DNA from 3 places in the Salmonella bongori NCTC 12419 genome. Region 2 is predicted to be linked to each of the others. Evidence: predicted binding sites of a transcription regulator. Region 2 holds the regulator's gene; each other region holds the start of a gene.
The links. The regulator PhoB, encoded in region 2, activates phosphate uptake and scavenging genes when phosphate is short. The targets are predictions, from matches to a motif close to CTGTCATAAAACTGNCNNAT.

Region 1 (3,286 bases), 1.9 Mb from region 2:
AAATCGATAGCGTAATAGCGCCCATCTTTACGCGCCCGATCCGGAAAACGGTCAGCGACGTCCGTCACCCGGTCAAGGTAATGGTCATGGAGGACGACCAGATGGTCGTCTTTTGTCATTACCAAATCCTGTTCAAGGTAATCTGCTCCTTGCGCATACGCCATCGCTTTCGCAGGTAGCGTATGCTCCGGTAGATAACCGCTGGCGCCACGGTGGGCAATGACGACTTTTTCAGCCGCCACGGCGCCGCTTCCGATTACCATTCCTGCCAACATCAACGCCACGCTCAGGTTTTTCAGTGTGGTTTTCATGTTATTAGCCTCCGTTGCGTTTTAACTGCAGCTCATCATGATGGCGTTTTTCGCCAATCATCACGACCACCAGCAGGATTACCGCCAGAATGCTGCCGCCAATCATCACCATAAAGCCGCCATCCCAACCGAAGAAATCAACGGTATAACCCACAATGGCGCTTGCAGCGACAGAACCGCCCAGATAGCCAAACAGACCGGTAAAGCCCGCCGCCGTACCCGCCGCTTTTTTCGGCGCCAGTTCCAGCGCATGAAGACCTATCAGCATCACCGGGCCGTAAATCAGGAAGCCGATAACGATCATACAAATCATATCAACGGTTGGGTTGCCAGCCGGGTTCATCCAGTAAACGATGGTCGCAATAGTCACCAGGGTCATAAAGAAGACGCCCGTCGCGCCACGGTTGCCACGGAATACTTTGTCTGACATCCAGCCACACAGCAGAGTGCCTGGAATACCGGCATATTCATAGAGGAAATATGCCCATGAGGATTTATCCAGAGCGAAGTGCTTCACTTCTTTCAGATAGGTCGGTGACCAGTCGAGGATACCGTAGCGCAGTAAGTAAACAAACACGTTCGCAATAGCGATATACCACAGTAATTTGTTCGGCAGTACGTACTGCATGAAGATTTGCTTCGCCGTAAGCTCTTCTTCTGCTTTTTCGTTGTAGTCGTCCGGATAGTCGTTTTTATACTCTTCGATAGGCGGCAAACCGCAGGATTGCGGTGTATCGCGCATCATCGCGAAAGCGAACAGCGCCACGACGATGGCGCCAAACGCCGGCATATAAAGCGCCGCTTTCCAGTCGTTAAACCAGGCCATCCCCAGCAGGAATAACAGTGGCGGGATCCCACCGCCGACGTTATGCGCACAGTTCCAGACCGATACAATCCCGCCGCGCTCTTTCTGCGACCACCAGTGTACCATCGTGCGGCCACACGGCGGCCACCCCATCCCCTGGAACCAACCGCAAAGGAATAGCAGCACAAACATCACGGCGATGCTGGACGTCGCCCACGGCACAAAGCCCATAAACAACATCACAGCGGCGGCCAGAATCAACCCTGCCGGTAAGAAAACGCGCGGATTCGAGCGATCGGACACCGAACCCATAATAAATTTCGAAAAACCATAAGCGATGGAAATTCCGGACAACGCAAAGCCCAGATCGCCGCGCGAAAAACCCTGTTCTACCAGATAGGGCATGGCGAGAGCAAAGTTCTTGCGCACCAGATAATACGCGGCATAGCCAAAGAATATCCCCAGGAAAATTTGCCAACGTAGCCGACGATAGGTCGGATCAATCTCCGCCGCTGGCAAGCGCGCTTTATGCGGCGCTGGTTTAAAAATACTCAACATATTGTAGCCTCCGTGGCCCGTCTTTTATTTAGAGGTAAACACCGCAGTTCGTTCAAACAATCCCGCTGCTCCCAGTGTGGCCGCGATGTTAAGTAAAGTTTTGTCTCATGAATGTGAATTAGAGCACATATTGTTACAGATTTATGAATAATGTTCAGAAAGGCGCACGAAATCACGTTTCATTTTCGAATAATGAGCGATTATGCGCGAAATCAAACATTCCATATGTTTTGTATGGCTAAATGATAAAAAACGAACTGTGAGGAAAAACAATGAAAACTCGTGACTCGCAAGCAAGTGACGTGATTATCATTGGCGGTGGAGCAACAGGCGCAGGGATCGCCCGTGACTGCGCGTTACGCGGTTTACGCGTCATCCTGGTGGAACGGCATGATATTGCGACCGGCGCGACCGGGCGTAATCACGGGTTGCTGCACAGTGGCGCTCGTTATGCAGTTACTGACGCGGAATCCGCCCGCGAGTGCATTAGCGAAAATCAGATCCTGAAACGAATCGCCCGTCATTGCGTCGAACCGACGGATGGTCTGTTTATCACATTACCAGAAGACGATCTTACGTTTCAGGCTACCTTTATTCGCGCCTGTGAAACGGCAGGCATTCGCGCTGAAGCTATCGATCCGCAACAGGCTCGCCTTATTGAGCCTTCCGTCAACCCTGCGCTTATCGGCGCGGTAAAAGTGCCGGACGGCACGGTGGACCCTTTCCGCCTCACCGCCGCCAATATGCTGGACGCCAGAGAACATAGCGCCATCGTGTTGACGGCGCATGAAGTGACCGGACTTATTCGCGAAGGCGCAACAATCTGTGGCGTTCATGTGCGCAACTCTCTCACTGGCGAAACCCAGACGTTCCATGCGCCAGTGGTGGTTAATGCGGCTGGTATCTGGGGTCAACGAATTGCTGAATATGCCGATTTAAACATTCGCATGTTCCCGGCAAAAGGGTCGTTGTTGATCATGGATCACCGAATCAATCAGCATGTGATTAACCGCTGCCGGAAGCCGTCGGATGCCGACATTCTGGTGCCCGGCGATACAATTTCGCTGATTGGCACCACGTCTACCCATATTGATTATAACGAGATAGACAGCAACCGCGTCACCGCCGAGGAAGTCGATATACTGTTACGTGAAGGGGAAAAACTGGCCCCCATCATGGCTAAGACGCGTATTCTGCGTGCTTATTCCGGCGTCCGCCCGCTGGTAGCCAGTGACGACGATCCCAGCGGCCGTAACGTCAGCCGCGGTATTGTCCTGTTCGACCACGCCGAGCGCGATGGACTTGAAGGCTTCATTACCATTACCGGCGGGAAGCTAATGACTTATCGCCTGATGGCAGAATGGGCTACCGACGCTGTATGCCGCAAGCTGGGCAATACCCGCCCCTGCACCACGGCGGATACGCCGCTGCCTGGCTCAAAAGAGTCTACAGAACGTACACTGAAACGTATTATCTCGCTTCCCGCGCCACTACGCGGATCGGCGGTTTATCGGCACGGCGATCGCACGCCGGAATGGCTAAGCGAAGGCCGCCAGCATCGTAGTCTGGTCTGTGAATGTGAGGCCGTCACGGCGGGTGAAGTACAGTATGC
Region 2 (3,286 bases):
ACTCTGCCGTATCGCGTGTCATTAAATCGTTCTGCGACTGCGATACCGTATTCAGGCGCGGCGTTTCGTGGTACAGCGCCAGGCAGATGGCATCAAGCAGGGTTGTTTTTCCTGCGCCGGTCGGGCCGGTAATGGCGAATAATCCATTACTGGCAAAAGGTTCGGCGGTAAAGTCGACCTTCCATTCTCCTTTCAGCGAGTTTAGATTTTTCAGCCGCAAACTGAGAATTTTCATGCCTCATGCTCCTCGTTCAGCGCGTAGAGCGTGGTGGAAAAGAGCTGATTCAGGCGCTCTCGTTGCGGAGTGTCTAATGTTTCCAGCGCCAGGCGCCGCGCAAAAACGTCTTCTACACTCAGCTCGCTTAACGTTTCCCGACGTTCGTTCGCCAGGGCGCGTTCACGCTGCTCGCGGCTACGGCGCACCAGTAACACGTCTACCGGCAGGGACTCCGTTAGTGCCTGAATTTTTCGCTGAATATCATGCAGATAGTTATCGGTAGTGATTTCAATATCCAGCCAGACGGGAGGTGATTGTTCCACGCCGCGCCATTGCTCAAGCTGTTCAGTAATTGACGCCAGATCGCCTTTTAACACCGCCAGCGGCTGAGTTACAGGAATGGGCAGACTCTCGGTGCTTTTCCATTTCCCCTCGTCGAACGTCACCAGGTGTACACATTTGCTTTTGCCGCACTCATCAAAGCTGAGTGCGATGGGGGAGCCGCAATACCGGATATGCTCCGTACCGCCGACACATTGCGCGCGATGAATATGTCCCAATGCGATATAATCCGCTGGCGGGAAATGCTGTGCCGGAAAGGCATCCAGCGTGCCGATATAAATGTCGCGCACCGCATCGCTTTTACTGGCGCCGACGGTAGTTAAATGCCCTGTCGCAATAATTGGCAACGTCCTGTCGCCGCGCAGTTGGCAAGCTTGCTGGTACTGCTGCTGGTAATAATCGGCGATCGCATGAAGAAGCTGTTGCTGTTTTTCGTGGCCGGACAATCCGGCCTGACTGGTGATAATGTCGCGCGGGCGCAAAAAGGGAATAGGACACAGTACAGCACCAGGCGAGCCATCGCGACAATGAAGGAGTCGCGGCGCATAGCCCGCGCTGGCGATCACGGTTGTATTGAGAAACGCCAAAATTTCACGCGACTCGTTTAACGTGGCGACGGAGTCATGATTACCGGCCAGTACCACCAGATGGCAGCCTGTTTGCTGTAAATTGACGACAAACCGGTTATAAAGTTCCCGGGCATAGCTTGGCGGTGAACCGGTATCGAAGATATCGCCTGCGACGATAATGGCATCCACCTGGTGGGATTGCGCGGTATCCAGCAGCCAGTCCAGAAAAGCCTGATGCTCCGCGGCGCGGCTTTTGCTGTAAAAGTTTTGTCCCAGATGCCAGTCAGAGGTGTGGAGGATGCGCATAACGGTTCCATGCAAAAAAAGCGTGAGCGCGATTATACACGTCATCTCCTCTCTTTTTGGGCGCAATTTATCGTTTGTACTTTGTCATGAAGTGTTTTAACTGTGTCATAAATCATCAACATGCAGTCAATACCGCTGCTTTTTTTCATAAATCTGTCATAAATCTGACGCATAATGGCGCGGCATTGATAACTAACGACTAACAGGGCAAATTATGGCGAGACGTATTCTGGTCGTAGAAGATGAAGCGCCGATTCGTGAAATGGTGTGCTTCGTGCTCGAGCAAAATGGCTTTCAGCCCGTAGAAGCCGAAGATTATGACAGTGCAGTGAGTCAATTGAATGAACCCTGGCCGGATCTCATCCTTCTTGACTGGATGCTCCCCGGCGGGTCAGGGCTACAGTTTATTAAACATCTCAAACGTGAGGCTATGACCCGGGATATTCCGGTGGTTATGCTGACGGCAAGAGGGGAAGAAGAAGATCGCGTGCGCGGTCTGGAAACCGGCGCCGACGATTACATTACCAAGCCGTTTTCCCCTAAAGAACTGGTGGCGCGCATTAAGGCCGTTATGCGGCGAATCTCGCCGATGGCGGTCGAAGAGGTGATTGAGATGCAGGGATTGAGCCTCGATCCTGGCTCTCACCGTGTGATGACCGGCGACAGTCCGCTGGATATGGGGCCGACCGAATTCAAATTACTCCATTTCTTTATGACGCACCCGGAGCGTGTTTACAGTCGTGAACAGCTACTTAACCATGTCTGGGGCACCAATGTGTACGTCGAAGACCGGACTGTCGACGTACATATTCGTCGTTTGCGTAAGGCGCTCGAGCACAGCGGCCATGACCGGATGGTGCAAACGGTACGCGGGACAGGGTATCGTTTTTCGACCCGCTTTTAATGCCTTTTCCGACCGCAGAACCAGTGTGTTCCTGGCGGAGAAGGCTTTCCATTCTTGAGGGAGTATGACGCGTGCTGGAACGGCTGTCATGGAAAAGGCTGGTGCTGGAGCTGGTGCTCTGTTGCATCCCCGCGCTTATCCTTAGCGCTTTTTTGGGTTATCTGCCATGGTTTTTACTGGCGGCGGTGACAGGGCTGCTTGTCTGGCATTTCTGGAATTTATTACGTCTCTCCTGGTGGTTATGGGTTGACAGGAGTATGACGCCGCCGCCGGGACGGGGAAGCTGGGAACCGTTGTTATACGGTTTACACCAGATGCAATTACGCAATAAAAAGCGTCGCCGCGAGCTGGGTAATTTAATTAAACGCTTTCGCAGCGGCGCGGAGTCGCTACCTGATGCGGTCGTACTGACCACGGAAGAGGGCGGTATTTTTTGGTGTAATGGTTTAGCGCAACAGATACTGGGGCTACGCTGGCCGGATGACAACGGGCAGAACATTCTCAACCTGCTGCGTTATCCTGAGTTTACGCAGTATTTAAAAACGCGGGATTTTACCCGTCCGCTCCATCTGGTGCTGAATACTGGGCGGCATCTGGAGATCCGTGTTATGCCCTATACCGATAAGCAGCTCCTGATGGTGGCGCGCGATGTGACGCAAATGCACCAGCTCGAAGGGGCGAGGCGTAACTTTTTTGCCAACGTTAGCCATGAGTTGCGTACGCCCTTGACGGTACTGCAGGGGTATCTGGAAATGATGCAGGAACAGGCGCTGGAAGGGGCGACGCGCGAGAAAGCGCTGCATACAATGCGCGAGCAGACGCACCGCATGGAAGGGCTTGTAAAACAATTACTTACGTTGTCTAAAATTGAGGCGGCCCCGGCGCTGTTGTTAAATGAAAAAGTAGATGTACCGATGATGCTGCGGGTTGTGGAACGCGAAGCGCAGA
Region 3 (3,286 bases), 460 kb from region 2:
GCGAAGAGCAGTTGCTTAACGATCTTAGTAACGTTGATCTGTTGGTGATCGACGAGATCGGCGTGCAGACCGAATCCCGCTATGAAAAAGTGATCATCAATCAGATCGTCGATCGTCGTTCTTCGTCAAAACGCCCCACAGGCATGTTGACGAACAGCAATATGGAAGAGATGACGAAAATGCTCGGCGAACGTGTGATGGATCGTATGCGTCTCGGTAACAGCTTATGGGTTAATTTTACCTGGGAAAGTTATCGCAGTCGGGTTACGGGTAAAGAATATTAAATTCCAGCGCATTCCAGTGCTATAGCTATACTGCGATTGACTGGCACAACACAGGTGGATGACCATGAAAACAACAAAATATTTTCTGTGCGGCGCGGCAATCGCCAGTGCACTGATTTCCACCAGCGGCATCGCCGCCTCCTGGCAGGATTCGCTTTCCAGCGCCGCGAGCCAGTTAAGCGCTCAGCAGGGTGGAACGTCGCTTTCTTCGTTAACCAGCCTGCTTAACGGCGGCACCCAGTCGCTCAGCGCCGATAATATGAATAATGCTGCGGGTATTTTGCAGTACTGCGCCAAACAAAAACTGGCGTCCGCCACCAATGCGGAGAATGTTAAGGATCAGATTCTGAATAAGCTGGGGTTAGATACCGCGCAACAGAAGCAGGACACTAACTACCTGGACGGCCTGCAAGGGCTGCTCAAAACGAAAGACGGCCAGCAGTTGAACCTTAATAATATCGGCAGTACGCCGCTGGCGGAAAAGGTGAAAACCAAAGCCTGTGATCTTGTGTTGCAGCAGGGGCTAAATTTCCTCTCCTGACGGCGCTTTTCTGTCCGTGAACAACGACGAGACGCCCAGATAAAAGCCGTGTTTTGGCCCTTTGCCAGCCAGCGCGGCATTAATCCGGCTTTTCCCACCGCTTTTTCCTGTTATTAGCCGCTGTGTCGGGAAGTGATGCCGATCAAAAAATCAACATTCTAAACTAATTCTGAATCACAGCCCCGTGTAATGTCATTAGAATTGCAGCAATGTGACATCGCTATTACATTGTTAAAAAAATTTTTCCTGCCAGTCATAAACCTGGTTTATTGAGGATCGTCAGTTGTCCGAGTTACTCTCCGTCGCTCTGTTTCTCGCTTCTGTGCTGATATATGCCTGGAAGGCGGGCCGTAACACCTGGTGGTTTGCCGCCACGCTCACGGTGCTGGGGCTTTTTGTCATTCTGAATATCACTCTCTATGCCAGCGACTATTTTACCGGGGACGGTATCAACGACGCGGTGCTTTATACGCTCACCAATAGCCTGACGGGAGCGGGAATCGGCAAATATATTCTGCCGGGAGTCGGTATTGTCCTTGCGTTAGTCGCCGTGTTCGGCGCGCTGGGATGGATACTACGTCGCCGCCGTCACCATCCTCATCATGTCGGTTATAGTCTTCTAGCGTTACTGCTGGCGTTAGGTTCGGTTGATGCCAGTCCTGCGTTTCGCCAGATAACAGAGCTGGTAAAATCACAAACGCGCGATGGCGATCCGGATTTTGCTACCTATTATAAAGAACCGGCAAAAACCATTCCTAATCCGAAGCTCAATCTGGTCTATATCTACGGCGAGAGTCTGGAGCGAACCTATTTTGATAATGAAACCTTCCCCAATCTCACGCCGGAATTGGGTGCGCTGAAAAACACGGGACTCGATTTCAGCCATACCATGCAACTGCCGGGAACAGACTATACCATTGCGGGGATGGTGGCTTCCCAGTGCGGTATTCCGTTGTTTGCGCCATTTGAAGGCAATGCTTCAGCGTCGGTGTCCAGTTTCTTCCCGCAGAATATCTGTCTGGGTGACATACTGAAAAATTCCGGCTACCAGAACTATTTCGTGCAGGGTGCTAATCTGCGGTTCGCCGGGAAAGACGTGTTCCTGAAATCGCACGGGTTTGATCATCTCTACGGTGCCGACGAGTTAAAAACGGTGGTAGCAGACCCGTCTTATCGAAATGACTGGGGCTTCTACGACGATACGGTGCTCAACGAGGCATGGAAGAAATTTGAAGAACTTTCCCGCTCCGGTCAGCGGTTCTCGCTGTTTACGCTAACCGTGGATACTCACCATCCGGATGGGTTTATCTCGCGCACCTGCAACCGTAAACGTTACGATTACGACGGCAAGCCTAACCAGTCTTTTAGCGCCGTAAGCTGTAGCCAGGAAAACATCGCTGAGTTTATCAATAAAATCAAAGCGTCGCCGTGGTTTAAAGAGACTGTCATCGTGGTCTCTTCCGACCATCTGGCAATGAATAATACGGCCTGGAAATACCTGAATAAGCAGGATCGCAACAACCTCTTTTTTATTCTGCGCGGCGATAAACCGCAGCAGGAGACGCTGGCGGTCAAACGCAACACGATGGATAACGGCGCAACAGTGCTGGATATCCTCGGCGGCGATAATTTTATCGGTCTGGGACGCAGTAGCCTTTCCGGACAGTCGCTGTCGGAAGTATTCCTGAACAGCAAAGAGAAGATACTGGCGATGAAACCGGATATCATCCGGCTGTGGAATTTCCCGAAAGAGATGAAAGCGTTCACTATCGATCGGGACAAGAACATGATCGCGTTTTCCGGCAGCCACTTCCGCCTGCCGCTGCTACTGCGCGTTTCGGATAAACGCGTCGAACCATTGCCGGAAAGTGAGTACTCCGCCCCGCTTCGCTTCCAGCTTGCCGATTTCGCCCCGCGCGATAATTTTGTCTGGATCGATCGCTGCTATAAGATGGCGCAGCTATGGGCGCCCGCACTGGCGCTGTCCACCGATTGGTGCGTTTCACAGGGGCAGCTTGGTGGGCAACAGATCGTTCAGCACGTTGATAAAGCGCAGTGGAAAGGCAAAACCGCGTTTAAAGATACGATAATTGATATGCAGCGCTACAAAGGCAACGTCGATACGCTGAAAATTGTTGATAACGACATCCGTTACAAAGCTGACAGCTTCATTTTTAACGTGGCAGGCGCGCCGGAAGAGGTCAAACAATTTAGCGGCATATCGCGCCCGGAATCGTGGGGACGCTGGTCAAACGCGCAGTTAGGCGATGAAGTCAAAATCGAATATAAAGCGCCGTTGCCGAAAAAGTTTGATCTGGTGATCACCGCCAAAGCCTACGGTGATAACGCCAACAAGCCGATCCCCGTTCGCGTCGGTAACGAGGAGCAAACGCTGGTGTTAGGAAATGATGTTAGTACCACCACACTGCACTTCGAAAACCCCGGCAATGCCGACACGCTG

Region 1: glpT (glycerol-3-phosphate transporter) is a predicted target of PhoB. The motif match lies at 1,805-1,824, and genes of this name have one in related genera.
Region 3: opgB (phosphatidylglycerol--membrane-oligosaccharide glycerophosphotransferase) is a predicted target of PhoB. The motif match lies at 1,076-1,095, and genes of this name have one in related genera.

What each region holds. Positions count from the first base shown of each region.
Region 1 covers NC_015761.1:2,268,626-2,271,911, forward strand. The annotation lists gene glpQ (glycerophosphodiester phosphodiesterase) at 1-311, opposite strand, end outside; gene glpT (glycerol-3-phosphate transporter) at 316-1,674, opposite strand; gene glpA (anaerobic glycerol-3-phosphate dehydrogenase subunit A) at 1,947-3,286, shown strand, end outside.
Region 2 covers NC_015761.1:409,004-412,289, forward strand. The annotation lists gene sbcC (exonuclease subunit SbcC) at 1-235, opposite strand, end outside; gene sbcD (exonuclease subunit SbcD) at 232-1,434, opposite strand; gene phoB (phosphate response regulator transcription factor PhoB) at 1,649-2,338, shown strand; gene phoR (phosphate regulon sensor histidine kinase PhoR) at 2,410-3,286, shown strand, end outside.
Region 3 covers NC_015761.1:4,406,652-4,409,937, reverse strand. The annotation lists gene dnaC (DNA replication protein DnaC) at 1-284, shown strand, start outside; gene SBG_RS20725 (DUF2501 domain-containing protein) at 349-825, shown strand; gene opgB (phosphatidylglycerol--membrane-oligosaccharide glycerophosphotransferase) at 1,109-3,286, shown strand, end outside.